DNA from 4 places in the Lysinibacillus sp. NPDC097195 genome. Region 3 is predicted to be linked to each of the others. Evidence: riboswitches for the same ligand, from Rfam matches in the RefSeq annotation. Region 3 holds a riboswitch; each other region holds the start of a gene.
The links. A riboswitch is a leader RNA that binds a small molecule or an ion and turns the genes downstream of it on or off. The one in region 3 is predicted to bind lysine.

Region 1: another riboswitch for lysine. It lies ahead of ACIQXI_RS05520 (transporter substrate-binding domain-containing protein); the one in region 3 lies ahead of ACIQXI_RS01280 (aspartate kinase).
Region 2: another riboswitch for lysine. It lies ahead of ACIQXI_RS16900 (amino acid permease); the one in region 3 lies ahead of ACIQXI_RS01280 (aspartate kinase).
Region 4: another riboswitch for lysine. It lies ahead of ACIQXI_RS19540 (cysteine hydrolase family protein); the one in region 3 lies ahead of ACIQXI_RS01280 (aspartate kinase).

What each region holds. Positions count from the first base shown of each region.
Region 1 covers NZ_JBIWDP010000001.1:1,067,175-1,070,804, reverse strand. Annotated here, with positions in the region: gene ACIQXI_RS05525 (amino acid ABC transporter permease) at 1-696, opposite strand, end outside; gene ACIQXI_RS05520 (transporter substrate-binding domain-containing protein) at 968-1,822, opposite strand; lysine riboswitch at 1,942-2,127, opposite strand; gene odhB (2-oxoglutarate dehydrogenase complex dihydrolipoyllysine-residue succinyltransferase) at 2,494-3,630, opposite strand, start outside.
Region 2 covers NZ_JBIWDP010000003.1:341,053-344,682, reverse strand. Annotated here, with positions in the region: gene ACIQXI_RS16905 (CynX/NimT family MFS transporter) at 1-626, opposite strand, end outside; lysine riboswitch at 805-980, shown strand; gene ACIQXI_RS16900 (amino acid permease) at 1,064-2,527, shown strand; gene ACIQXI_RS16895 (response regulator transcription factor) at 2,910-3,602, shown strand; gene ACIQXI_RS16890 (sensor histidine kinase) at 3,607-3,630, shown strand, end outside.
Region 3 covers NZ_JBIWDP010000001.1:256,628-260,257, forward strand. Annotated here, with positions in the region: gene uvrC (excinuclease ABC subunit UvrC) at 1-504, shown strand, start outside; lysine riboswitch at 612-790, shown strand; gene ACIQXI_RS01280 (aspartate kinase) at 894-2,126, shown strand; gene ACIQXI_RS01285 (YslB family protein) at 2,284-2,718, opposite strand; gene ACIQXI_RS01290 (succinate dehydrogenase cytochrome b558 subunit) at 2,989-3,597, shown strand.
Region 4 covers NZ_JBIWDP010000006.1:38,673-42,302, reverse strand. Annotated here, with positions in the region: gene ACIQXI_RS19545 (APC family permease) at 24-1,367, opposite strand; gene ACIQXI_RS19540 (cysteine hydrolase family protein) at 1,381-2,097, opposite strand; lysine riboswitch at 2,259-2,444, opposite strand; gene ACIQXI_RS19535 (MFS transporter) at 2,693-3,630, opposite strand, start outside.

The sequences.
Region 1 (3,630 bases), 810 kb from region 3:
AGCATCCGGTCCATCAAGACGTTTTTCAACATAAAGTAAAATTCTTGATGCCGTAAATGTCATAATAAAGTAAAGCACACAAGCTACAAAGAAAGATTCGAAATAGCGGAAGTTATTCCCTGCAATCGATTTTGTTTGGAAGTATAATTCCGTTACCCCTATCACGTTTAAGACAGCCGTATCTTTAATATTCATAATCAATTGGTTACCTGTAGCAGGTAAAACATTGCGTGCCACTTGTGGTAATACAACATTCATCATAATTTGTACATGTCCCATACCAATGGCTGAAGCAGCTTCGTATTGACCTTTATCGACTGACACAATCCCACCGCGTACGATCTCTGCCATATAAGCTCCCGTATTAAGCGAGACGACTAAAATCCCAGCTGTAATAAAGTGCATATCGATGCCAAAAGCAATATCTAGTCCGTAATATACTACCATTGCTTGTACAATCATTGGTGTACCACGGAAAAATTCAACATAACAAGTCAGTATAAAATTTATACATTTTAATCCATAATATTTTATACCTTTTTTACGAACTGGAATGGTATGCATAATCCCAATAAAAAATCCGATGAATGCACCAATAATTGTACTAATTATGGAAATAAGTAATGTATAATACGTACCCCGTAAAAACATTTGCCAGTTGTTTTCTATAATCGAAATGATCCAATCAAAACTCATGATGTTCCTCCTAACAACGTTTGTTGCTTGATATCAATTATGTCTTAGCGAAATCATCTCTTCATTTGAATTTTTAGCTTTGTTCAAATTATGTGACATACTTCTTAGACATGCGTTATTCACATTGATTTCCTCACTGAATTAACGAATTTTTACTATAGAGGCTGCACTCAACTCCAACCATATTTTTAACAATACTTAGATACGAAAAAATAGCATACTCGTAAATTATCAGTATACTATTCTTTCGCATTAAGACAGCTCCTCTATCTTACTGCGCTGCCGGTTGTTGTAAAATTGCTTCTTCCATAATTTTTTGACGATCATCTTCGGAAATGCCTTTTAAGATTTCATTAATTTTATCTAAACTTGCATCACCTTTACGTAAACCTACTGCAATCGATGTATTTGAAATATCTGTATCAAATCCTTCTTCAAATGATACAAATGTGAATTTATCGTTTGCTGCAGCGGCAGAAATTCCTTCTGGACGTTCTGCTACATAGCCATCAATTTTTCCAGCTTCTAGCGCTACACGCATTGCAGCGAAGTTTTCCATCGCTGTTTGCTTCTTTACACCTTTAATTTGATCAATCACATTATAGTTAGATGTATTTAACTGTGATGTTACTTTTGCATCTGAGAAATCTTGAATTGATTTAGCATTTTCAAATTTGCTACCTTTTTGAATCACCATAACAAAATCAGAAGTATAGTAGTTTTCTGTGAAATCAATTGTTTGTTTACGTTCTTCTGTTGGAGACATCCCTGCTACAATTGCATCGATTTTTTTCGACTGTAGTGCTGGCACTAAACCGTCCCATTCCAATTTAACAATGACTAATTTTTTCCCTAATCCATCAGCGATTTTTTTTGCCATTTGTACATCGTAACCGCCTGCATACTCTGCATTATCGGCAATTTTCACTGCACCATTTGCATCATCTTGCTGCGTCCAGTTAAACGGTGGATAGCCTGCCTCCATACCGATGCGGAATTCTCCACCTGTTTCTTCACTCACAGCATCGCCAGCTGTGTTGTTCTCTTTTTTGTCGCCAGCACCACAAGCCGCTAGCAAAATTGCTGTCATTGCCGTTAACATAAATAGCAACCATTTTCTTTTCATCTAAAACTCCCCTTTTCTGTAAAAAAAATAAAGCAACTGTACAAAAAAAGACCTAAGTTGTGAACTTAGGTCTTACCTTTAATTGACAGTTGCCCAAATCCTCACTATAATTTCCATGTTTCCGAGATAGCACAACCTAGTAAACTGGAATTAGATTTACTAGGACAGTCCTGCACTTATTCACTGCAGACCCAGCATAAAAGTACGAGCTCCTTTTATACTTCGGCGATATTTCCTTCTCCATTACGTCTTCGCTTGCTTATACTCAGCAATGGACTAATAAATACCGCGCCTCTACCTCACAACTACAAAAGTGAGGTTTGTTTATTTAATTGATAAATAGATATTACTATAAAGCTAGCATATTCGTCAAGATAGTTTTATCATTTTTCTGACTAATGACAACATTAGGTAAATACCTTGCCTCCATACGACTATTTCCTTGAGAATTAAAGCATTCACGGTGCTGAATGGATAGCAATAATGCATAAAATATTATGATAAAAAGCATTTATGCTAATACTTATGATTCGTATATAGTGGAATATAGTATACTTTAGTACCATTAAGTCAATTAGCTTTCACCATACATTTTTTTGGCCAGTAATCGCATCGGAAAAAACCCTGCAAAACAGTTATGCTCGCAGGGTTTGAATAGATAATTTATAGAATTAAGAATTTAATAATAAATCTTCTGGATTTTCAAGTAATTCTTTCACTGTTTTAAGGAAGCCAACAGAATCTTTACCATCAATAATACGGTGGTCGTAAGATAGTGCTAAGTACATCATAGGGCGAATTTCTACTTCACCATTCACTTCTACTGGACGTTTTTTAATTGAGTGCATACCTAAAATTGCGGCTTGTGTACCGTTCATAATAGGTGTTGACATTAATGAACCGAATACGCCACCATTTGTAATTGTGAATGAGCCACCTTGAAGATCAGCTAATCCTAATTTTTTATCGCGTGCTTTTTTCGCTAAGTCAGCAATTGAATCTTCAATTTCAGCAAAGTTTTTACGATCAGCATCACGTACAACTGGTACTACTAAACCTTCTTCAGTTGATACAGCTACACCAATATCAAAGAAGTTATTTAAGTGAATTTCATCACCAACGATTTGAGCATTTACGTAAGGATACTTTTTAAGTGCCGCAACAACAGCTTTTGTGAAGAATGACATGAAACCAAGTTTAGAGCCAGTTGACTCAAAGAACTGATCTTTTTTACGTGAACGTAATGCCATAACGTTTGTCATATCTACTTCATTGAAAGTTGTCAGCATTGCAGTTGATTGTTTTACTTCTAAAAGACGTTTAGCAATTGTTTGACGACGACGGCTCATTTTTTCTACTGTCACACGTGAATCGTCAACAGCAACGACTGCTTGTGGTGCTGGTGTTGCTTGTGCTTTTGGTGCTGCTGGTGCTGTACCGTGAGCTGCAACATCTTGTACACGTACACGTCCTTGTGGATCTACTGGAGATACCGCTGCTAAATCAATGCCTTTTTCACGAGCAAGTTTGCGCGCTGCTGGTGAAGCAATGACACGCTCGCCAGAAGTTTCTTCTACAACTGGTGCTGCTGGTGTTGGAGCTGCTACAGCTTGAGCCGCTACAGGAGCTGAAGTTGCTTCCACTGGTGCTGCCGCTGCTGGTGCTGCTGCAGCGCCTTCGCCAGCTTCTACAACTGCAATTACTTGACCTACAAGAACAGTATCGCCTTCTTCAGCTAAAATTTGTGTTAAAACGCCAGCTTCTTCAGAAATGATTTCAGCATTTACTTTATCTGTCTCAAGTTCAAC
Region 2 (3,630 bases), on a different contig from region 3:
TTCGTAGAGGCTACAGTTGGTTCAGGTTTATTCGCTTTTAATTGAGGAATCCAAATTACAATCGTTACTACAACAAGAACTAGCGCAATAGCAAGTGCACCTTGCCAGCCAAGAGAAGCATTGGCTATTGGATAACTAATGCCAGCGCCAATTCCTGCAGTTAAGTTCATAGACATTGTAAAAAAGGCCATCAGTAAGCCTACGTGATAAGGGAATTTCAATTTCAACAGCCCTGGTATTAGGACGTTACCAAATGAAATAGCAATACCAATTATCATTGTACCGAACACGAGTAAACCAGTTGTACCAAGTGAGCGCAACACAATTCCTAGTGCTAATAAAATCGTTGATAAAAATAGTGTCAATTCAAGCCCCATTTTTCGTGCAACTACTGGTGCAATGGGTGACACGAGTGCAAATGCAAGCAATGGAATAGTTGTTAGAAAGCCTGCCAGCACATTGGATATGCCAAGATCCTCACGAATAAAGGAAATAATCGGCCCTACAACCGTTAATGGCATACGTAATGTCGAAGCAAGAAAGATGACACCGATGACTAATAAGAGCGTTGTGCCCTTCCAGTTAATCTTTCTGCTAGGATACGTAGATTCTTCGTTTGTTGTCAAAATAAGTACCTCCCTGATACAACAATTATAATTCAAGCCACTATAACACTTTAACACATTAATAAAAATAGTTGAATATTCACAAAATACGGAACTTTAATCGTTTTATTGAAATGTCTTAGGTCGTATGATAAACTAGGACACATCATAAATTTAATAATTATATGCCTCATGTTTGTATTGAGGTAGAGGTCGCGGTATTTATTAGTAAGTTAATGGAGATGACAAGCATTAACGATGTTAGCTGAAAGGAAATATCGCCGAAGTGTGAGGGGACTTGAAAACCTCATGCTGGGGCTGTCTCCGAAAGGAACAGAACTGTCACGTTGGACAACGTGTTGCGCTATCATTTTGAAGAAACAGAGGATTTACTTAGCCATCACAACGTTCATGTGATGGCATTTTTTTGCCTCTTATAAAAGGAAGGAAGCTTTAATGTGAGTGAGATAAAAGTTAATCAGCTCGGTCATAAAGCACCGGAGCTGAAAAAAGAATTAAAAAGCCGTCATATAACAATGATTTCATTAGGCGGTACTATTGGAACAGGTCTATTTTTAGCAAGTGGTGGCGCAATAGCACAAGCAGGGCCAGGCGGTGCACTTCTTGCCTATGCACTAATCGGCATTATGGTGTATTTCTTAATGACGAGCTTAGGCGAGATGGCAGCTTATATGCCGTCATCAGGGTCATTTAGTACGTATGCAACAAAATTTGTAGATCCTGCGCTTGGCTTTGCCCTTGGCTGGAACTACTGGTATAACTGGGCAATTACCATTGCAGCAGAAATTGCAGCAGTTTCTCTTATTATGAAGTACTGGTTCCCAGACAGTTCTTCTGCACTTTGGACTGTTATATTTATTGCGATTGTCCTAACATTTAATTTACTGTCTGTAAAAAGCTATGGGGAAAGTGAATATTGGTTTGCAATGATAAAAGTTGCAACGGTTATTGTTTTTATTATCGTCAGCCTATTGATGATTTTCGGTATTATAGGCGGGCAAGCACCGGTTGGCTTCACAAATTTCTTTATCAGTGATGGGCCATTCCATGGCGGCTTCCTTGCAACATTCGGTATATTTCTAGCAGCAGGCTTCTCGTTCCAAGGGACAGAGCTATTAGGAATCACTGCTGGAGAAACGGATGATCCAGGTAAAAATATTCCGAAAGCTGTTAAATCTGTATTTTGGCGTATTATTTTATTTTATATTTTAGCGATTGCAGCCATTGGGATGTTGATTCCATTTACGGATGCACGTTTATTATCTGAAGATATTGCAGTATCTCCATTTACATTAGTATTTGACCGTTTAGGCATTGCTTTTGCGGCTTCATTAATGAATGCTATTATTTTAACAGCGATGTTGTCCGCAGGTAATTCTGGTTTATATGCTTCATCTCGTATGTTATGGCAATTAGCAGTAGATGGCCACGCACCTAAAATTTTTGCAAAGCTTAGCCGTCGTGGCATTCCGATTTATGCATTACTACTAACATTAGCGGTAGGTTGCTTAGCATTTTTAGCTTCATTCTTTGGAGATGGCGTTGTTTATATGTGGCTTTTAAACGCTTCTGGGATGTCAGGCTTCATTGCCTGGCTTGGTATTGCTTTTAGTCATTATCGCTTCCGTAGAGCGTATGAAGCGCAAGGTTTAGACACGAATTTACTGCCATATAAAGCAAAGCTCTATCCATTCGGTCCACTGTTTGCATTTACTGTCTGTATGATTGTTGTCATTGGTCAAAACTATACAGCTTTCACGGGCGATTCGATTGACTGGTATGGTGTCCTTGTTTCATATATCGGTATACCGCTGTTCGTTGCCTTATGGTTAGGCTATAAAATTAAACATAAAACGAAAATGATTCCACTAGAAAAATGCGATTTAAAAGTGGAAAAGTAAAAAGTGAGCTGTCCTACTAGCGTAGGGCAGCTTTTAGTTTATGACCGTTGATTTCCGCTACGGGCGGACGCTTTCCACGGGCACAACGTAAGCCGCAACCCTCGCATACGCGCGGTCTGTTGCGTCTTACGTAGTTGTGCTGTTCCCGTAGGAGTCGCCGCCCTCCGCTCCAATAATTGTTTGAGTGCCTGGCACTTTCTATATGTTTTAGGCTGTCCTATCAGTAGAGGACAGCTTTTTTGTTTACAAGTATATGGTTATTACAGCATTAAAATTAAAAATAACATATGGTAAGCTATATAAAGTCAGGATAATCATTACAAATAATTATAAGAGTCGTTATTTAATAAAAAGAAGGTTTTTAGAAACGGGGTGCTTGAACTTGCAAAAACATATATTACTTGTAGAAGATGATGTAGCGATACGAGAAATGGTTGAAAAATTTTTAATGATGGAAGGCTTTGTTGTTACAGCTGTTTCAAATGGTGAAGAGGCAGTGCAAACTTGTTTAACAAAATCCTTTGATTTAATTATTTTGGACATCATGATGCCTAAATTAGATGGTTTAGAAGTGTTAAAAAGGGTTCGCGAAAAAGAAGCAATACCAATTATTATAATGTCCGCAAAAGATAGTGATGTTGATAAAGCATTAGGCCTTGGATTAGGTGCAGATGATTATATTGCCAAGCCATTTTCCATGTTGGAATTTTCAGCGCGTGTAAAAGCCGCCATTAGAAGGGCGACTCAATATTCAAGTCCGATGGAAGAAGCAAAAGGAACAATGACTATTGGGAACTTGGTAATTGATGTCGTTAATTTTTCAGTACAGAAAGATCAACAACAGCTGAAGCTGACTTCCAAAGAGTTTGCTATTTTAAAATTATTTATTACTAATCGCAATCGGGTTTTTACTAAACAACAAATCTATCAATTGATTTGGAATGATGACTATTATGGCGATGAAAATATAATTAATGTCCATATAAGAAGATTACGAGAAAAAATCGAAGACGATCCTTCCAAACCCCAGTATATTAAAACACTTTGGGGGATTGGCTATAAATTTGAGGGCTAGCGATATGACATTATTTCTAACAATTATT
Region 3 (3,630 bases):
GAAGTTATTCGTCGCCGCTACACGCGGGTATTAAAAGAAGGTTTGCCACTACCTGATTTAGTGCTAATTGATGGTGGTAAGGGACAAATGGAAGTGGCACGAGAGGTGCTAGAAGATGAACTAGGTCTTGTCATTCCAATTGCGGGCTTAGCGAAAGATGATAAGCATAATACATCACAGCTGTTATTTGGTGATCCGCCAGAAGTGATTGGATTAAAACGAACGAGTGACGGCTTTTATTTACTACAGCGCATTCAAGACGAAGTACACCGTTTTGCCATTACGTTTTTACGTCAACAGCATGAGAAAAATGCTATTCAATCAGTTCTTGATGGTATTGAAGGGATTGGGCCAAAGCGCAAGCAACAATTATTAAAGCATTTTGGCTCTGTCAAAAAAATTCGTGAGGCAAGTGAACTTGCGCTACAAGAAGCGGGGATGCCAGCAAACTTAGCCAACAGCATATACAGTTATTTTCAGCAACAGTCATTGTCAAAGGATTAGACATATGCTATGGTTGAGGTAGATTGTAGAAATGGCAATGTAGTCATGTTCTACCATGCCCAAAGGAATACCTTCCTAAGGGTAAAAATTAAATATTCACTATTATAAGTGATGATAGAGGTGCAAGATTCAATAGTAACACATTGGAGGATGGACAAATCCAGTGATAATGTGTGAAAGGGGAGCTTGCCGAAGTGAAGTATTGTTGTTTCCGATACTTTGCTGGTTTTGCATTTAATAGATGTAAGACTGTCGAATCTTGACGTTTCGGAGAGCTATCACACATGCGCAAGCTATTTTATTGTACATGTTGCAGGCAGCTTTCACGTTATGTGAGGGCTGCCTTTTTGCTGTTCTAGAGACGAAACGATAAAAGGAGAATGATGAAGATGAGGAGTATTGTACTGAAATTCGGCGGGCCAGCGATTGCCTCAACCGAGCGTATTCAAGAGGTCGCTAACATCGCAATAGCTAAAAAAGAGCTTGGTTATCATGTAGTAGTGGTAACTGCTGCGATGGGACGTACCGCAAAAGAATTAGCGAAAACGGTAAGAGAAATATCAGATGAGGCTTCAAAACGAGAGATGGATGTACTGCTGTCGACGAGTTCCCAACTTTCAAGCGCACTTTTTGCCATTGCTTTACAGGAGGCGGGCCATGATGCAGTGTCATTAACGGGCTGGCAAGCTGGTGTGCAGACGGATGCCAAACATTTTCATGCTCGTATCGACGATATCGATGTACGTCGCATGCAAGAGCATATGAAGCAAGGGCAAATTGTAGTCGTTGCAGGAGAACAGGGGATAAATGCCGCACACGATATTACCACACTTGGTAAGGGTGGAGCTGAAACAACAGCAGTCGCTATAGCGGCGGCATTAGAAGCAGAACGTGTAGATATTTATACAAATGTTGATGGCGTTTATACTGCAGATCCTCGATATATTGAAAAAGCAAGAAAATTAATGGAGATTTCATATGATGAAATGCTTGAGTTATCTCATTTAGGTTCACATATTTTACATCCGCGGGCAGTGGAGCTCGCCAAGAAATTTAAAATCCCGGTTATTATCCGTTCGAGCGTAGATGAGATAGATGGTACTTTATTGAAGGAGGAAGTTGTAATGGAGAAAAATTTAATTGTACGTGGTGTTGCTTATGAGTCGGATGTCATTCGCCTTACGATTGGTTATGATACATACTCCACTGCATCATTAGCAGATATGTTTGCGATATTGGCAGAAAATCGCATTAATGTAGATATAATAGTACAAGCCATTATTGAAGGTGTGAAGCCATCCGTATCGTTTACTATTTTAAAAGAAGAATTTGCTGATGCTTTACGTGTACTAGAAGATAGCAAATTGTCACTCGGTTTTAGTTTTGCTGATTTTGAAATTGGTTTAGCGAAAGTGTCCATTATAGGCTCAGGTATGGCATCAAATCCAGGAGTGGCCGCTCGTATGTTTGACCGTTTACGCCGGGAGGATATAGCAGTGAAAATGGTTAGCACATCGGAAATTAAAGTGTCGGTTGTAGTGCCACAAGACGAGATGATTCGCGCTGCAAACGCCTTACATGACGAGTTTAATTTAGCAGAGGACATTCTCGAAAATTCATAAACATTATGAATAGGGAATACCACCTTGGCGATTCTATCTTATGTGTTATTTAGTATGAATTAAATAGCAGTGATTCCGGCAGAAAAGCATAAAAAAAGTAGAAAAAAGTGTTAGATTGATTGCAGCCAATCTAACACTTTCTCTCTGTTATCCTAGTTTATTCATTTGGTATTGTATGCATAATGCGTTCTTTAACATCCCATTTAACTGTAAACGTGATGAGCTGTTGCTTTTCACGCTTCTCATCATAACATTCAGTGAGGTAACCTTTTGCTTGTTGGATTTGTTCAGCAATAAAACCTGCTTCTAATCTGAAACTGCGATTATGAATTTGCAATAGTGTCGGTTCATTCGTTAAGTGGAAAATACGTCCATCTCTAGATTCCTTTGTTAATTCAAGAGTACCCCAGCTCGCATCTGCGAAAAATGTGATAAGTTCCTCTTGACTTTTACAAGGAAACTTCCGTGCAAGTTCCTTTCCAGCCCAATAAAGTACGTCATTTTCATGTTTACCGAGAATAGAAGATAGGATGTGATCACGGATTAACTCATATCCAAATGATGAGATTGTATTAGATGGATTATTTAACATAGAAATCCTTCTTTCTTAGAATTTTCTTATAATAGCGCCGATAATGTAAAGATAGAGTTTTCGAGAAAAAACGACACGTTATGTACTAGATTGCTTCTATAATAAGGGCTAGCAAAAACTCTATGTTACCTTGACGCTCGTAGCTCTTGAGAGTACAATAAACATGTCATAATATTGTACCATGATGAAATACACAGTCAATGGAGTATCATTTACAAAATGGTGACGACTTTTGGTGTGCTATTTTAAGTACTAAGGGGGGTAACAGTCTTGTCGAAAGATCGAGAGTTTTTATGGCGTCGCTTACATTCTCTACTTGGGATCATTCCAGTAGGTCTGTTTTTAACGATGCACCTATTCATTAACTTTACAGCAACAGGCGGAGCAGAGAGTTACAATGATGCTACCGCAGTAATGGAAAAAATTCCATTTCTTATCCTAGTCGAGTGGATTGTCATCTACATTCCATTAATGTTCCACGCATTTTATGGTGTGTACATTGCATTCACAGCAACACCTAATACGGGGCGTTTTAGCACATACCGTAACTGGATGTTCTCATTACAACGCTTCACGGGTGTATTTTTAGTAATCTTCATTGCATGGCATATTTTCCAAACTCGTATTCAAAAAGCGCTTGGTACACACGTTGATTACGACATGATGGCAAATATCGTTGCGAATCCATTTATGCTTGGATTCTACATTGTTGGTATTATATCAGCAACGTTCCACTTAACAAATGGTTTGTGGTCATTCTTAGTAAGCTGGGGTATTACACAATCACCACAGTCTCAAAAGATTGCTACTTATGTAACAAACATTCTTTTCGTAATTTTAAGTGTAGTTGGTGTGGCTGCTATTTTAGCTTTCGTTTAATTTAATATAATAGAAGCTACTATAAGAGTGCAT
Region 4 (3,630 bases), on a different contig from region 3:
TTATTATTAATTGCAAGCATGTTTTATAATTCTGTAAAAGTTGGTGGTTTCTTTTTGAAGCCTTTTGTCGTAATAACAGCATAGATAAAGCCGATTGCTAGCCAGCTAAAGCCTATCTTTAAGGTCATTGGTGATAAGTTAATAAATAAGTAGAAACAAATACTAAAACCTAGCCCAGGAATTAATAGGTAGCGAATGATCTTCCTTTCTTTTTTGCGGAAAAAGTAATAGACAATCACTGACAAATTGACAAACATAAATCCTGTCAGGCCACCAAAGTTCATTAATTCTGCTACGAAATTAGCTGATAAAAACAGTGCTCCTAAAACACTAATCGCACACATTAATAAAATATTATAGACGGGTGTTTGATATTTTGGATGTAAGTGTGTGAAAAACTTTTTCGACAGCACTTCATCACGCCCCATACTAAACATTAAACGAGATGCACTGGCTTGGCCTGTTAAACCAGCTGTCACTGTCGATACAATAATCGCAACCGTGTAAAGCGTTGCAAGAACGGCACCACCGGCTTTTTCTGCTATATCAAATAAAGCTGTATCAGCTGAGCTAAAGTTGGTCACATCCGGCCATACGAGTTGCGCTACATACGCTTGCCCAATAAAAATAATTCCTCCGATTAAACAAGCTAAAATCGCTGCCTTCCAAATATCATCTTTTGGATTAACGGCTTCTTCAGAAAGTGTTGTAATCGAATCAAACCCTAAAAACGAGAAGCAGGCCATGGCGGCGCCAGAAATAATGGCAGACATCACGAATTTTTCATCGTTAAAGAACGGCACAATCGAAAAGAACGACGTACTACTTTCCCCACCGACAATTGTCTTCACACAAAAAATGATAAAAATTACGACAATAATGCCCATAAATAGCACGAGAATTTGATTGGTTTTCGCTGCGATACCAATACCTAAAATATTCACAATCGTAATAATACCTGCAATGAATAACACCCAAGCCCAATACGGAATAGATGGTATTAGTGCATTCGCATATGACGCACCGACCATAAAGACAATGAGTGGTACTAAAACATAATCCATAAACATTGCCCATCCTGCAAAAAATCCTAAATGCGGATTAATGGCACGCTGTGTATAGGTATAAGTCGACCCTCCATTCGGAAAGACCGCAGCCATTCGACCGTAACTATAGGCAGAAAACATCATAGCTACCATCGCAACCAAGTAGGCTAATGGCAACATCCCGCCTGTAGATTCTGCTGCAAAGCCATAAATATAAGCAGGCGCAATTGGCGTCATAAAAGCAATACCATAAATAACTAAATCTTTTAATGTTAAAACACGTTTTAACTGTGGTGTATGATCATTGGCTGTTTGACTCATAGTCTATTTCCTCTCAGACATTCACTGATTCACGTTTAGCTAGTTCCGCTGTTACTAAATCGATGACTTCATCTGTGCTCATCACTTGGCAATAAATTTGATTCATAATCATAATTTCAGCATCATGAAGCTGTTGTGTTGCCGCTGCACATGCATCTTCAACTAAAATCACTTCAAAGCCTGCATCCGCTAAGCTTCGTACTGTTGAAGCAACACATTGATCTGTGACAACGCCTGTACAAACGACTGTTTCAATGCCCATATTGCGCAATAAAAATTCATAGTTCGTGCCACTTAATACACTATCTGTCGTTTTATTGACAACAATTTCATCAGCAAGAGGCGTTAATTCTTCGACCATCTCCGCCCCTGGATCACCGATTGGCAATAAAATATTGTTCCAGCCTGGACGGCGTTGAACAGGAGAACGGTCTCGTCCATCTTTATGATGACAAGCAATGCGTCCAAAAGTAACTTCTAATTGATTCGTACGGAAAAATTCTAAAAGCTTTTTATTGTTCGGAATCGTTAAATTGTCGATACGATCAAAAAAGTATGCCCACTGCTCAAACATGCCCTTTTCTCTTGCCACTTGCGCATCTAACCCGTCACGGCTAATAAACTGATGTTGCATATCGACGATAAGTAATGCTGTTTTATCTGGGTTCACATTGATTTTTTGACCGTCCGTCGGTAAAAATTCATAATATAAAGTTGATGTATTATCCATAATAATTCCTCCAAAATACCTCTTATTCCGAATTGCCTAGACAAATAAAAAAACAGACTCTTTGTGCAAAAGAATCTGTCTAACACAAAAAATGACCTACTCATTTTAAAGCTAGAAACTAAAAATGAATGGACCATTTAAAATTCCCCACTGTTTGTCTAAACAGAGATAGCACAACTTCATAAACAGCTATGTTTATGAAGACAGTCCTGCAACTATTCGCTACAGACCCAGCATATGATGGCGAGAACTCACCATACACTTCGGCGACATTTCCTTCTACCTAACCTCTACGTCTTCTCGGACTCCATTAGGTACTGTTAAACTGTCGCGCCTCTACCTCACTATCGGAAAAGTGAGGCATATTTAATTGTTTGAAATAATTATAGTATTGTGTTTTTTCTATGTCAACCTTTAATTTTACTATATTTTATAAGGTTTACCTTATAAAACTTCAAATAAATAACATTAAAAACATTTTTACACAATAACTTTTGCATGTACTATTCCATTTTACCGATATATGCATTTAACAAGCGACTGAACATTAAGAGCATAAAAAACCACCAATTCTATAATTGATGGTCGTACTTCATTATATCGTTTCGCTTACATTCCCTACATGCTCTTTTTTTAGCATCAGCATGACGATAAAGGAAATGCAATATAACCCTGCTAAGTAAAGCATCGCAACTTTCATATCATAGCTTTGTAAAATATAGCCGACTAGGATTGGAGAGAAACCACCTATCGCTCGACCAAAGTTAAATATTGTGTTTGTTGCTGTACTGCGAATTTGTACAGGATATAGACTACCAATCAGCGCACCATATCCGGCGAACATCCCATTTGAGAAGAAGCCGACAATTGCACCACCTATTAGCACACCTGCACTACCAGTAGCATAAGAGTATAAGAATACTGCACACGCTGAAGCAAGAAGGAAGATACCAAAGGCACGCTTTGCACCAAATCGATCTAAAAATATACCAAAAGATAACATCCCTATAATCATACCTACCGCTGTACTAATTGTCCAAAGAGCAGAGCCAGAAACAGATAAACCTTGTGACTGTTGCAACATTGATGGTAACCAGATCATTAATCCGTTATAACCGGCAATTTGCACCGTCGCCATGATGATTAAAGAAATGGTTGTAATCGCTGTTCGTGGCGTTTCAAACAATTGCACTAACTTGCCCTTTTCAGCTTTTTTACTAGCTTTTTTCTGTTTCTGGGCAGCTAGCCACTCAGGTGATTCATCTAAATTTTTTCTAACGATAAAGGCAAAAATAACGGGTACTACCCCTACAAAGAATAATGCTCTCCAACCTAAAGTAGGAAGAATGATAGCACTTAGTAATGCGGCTAAAATAACACCATATTGCGCGCCTACACTAACATATGAAGATGCACGCCCTTGTTTATTTTTCGGCCAAGCTTCAGCTACAAGTGCCATCCCAATACCGTATTCTCCTCCGGCACCAATACCTGCAATAAATCTAAATAGATATACTTGTTCAATACTTGTCG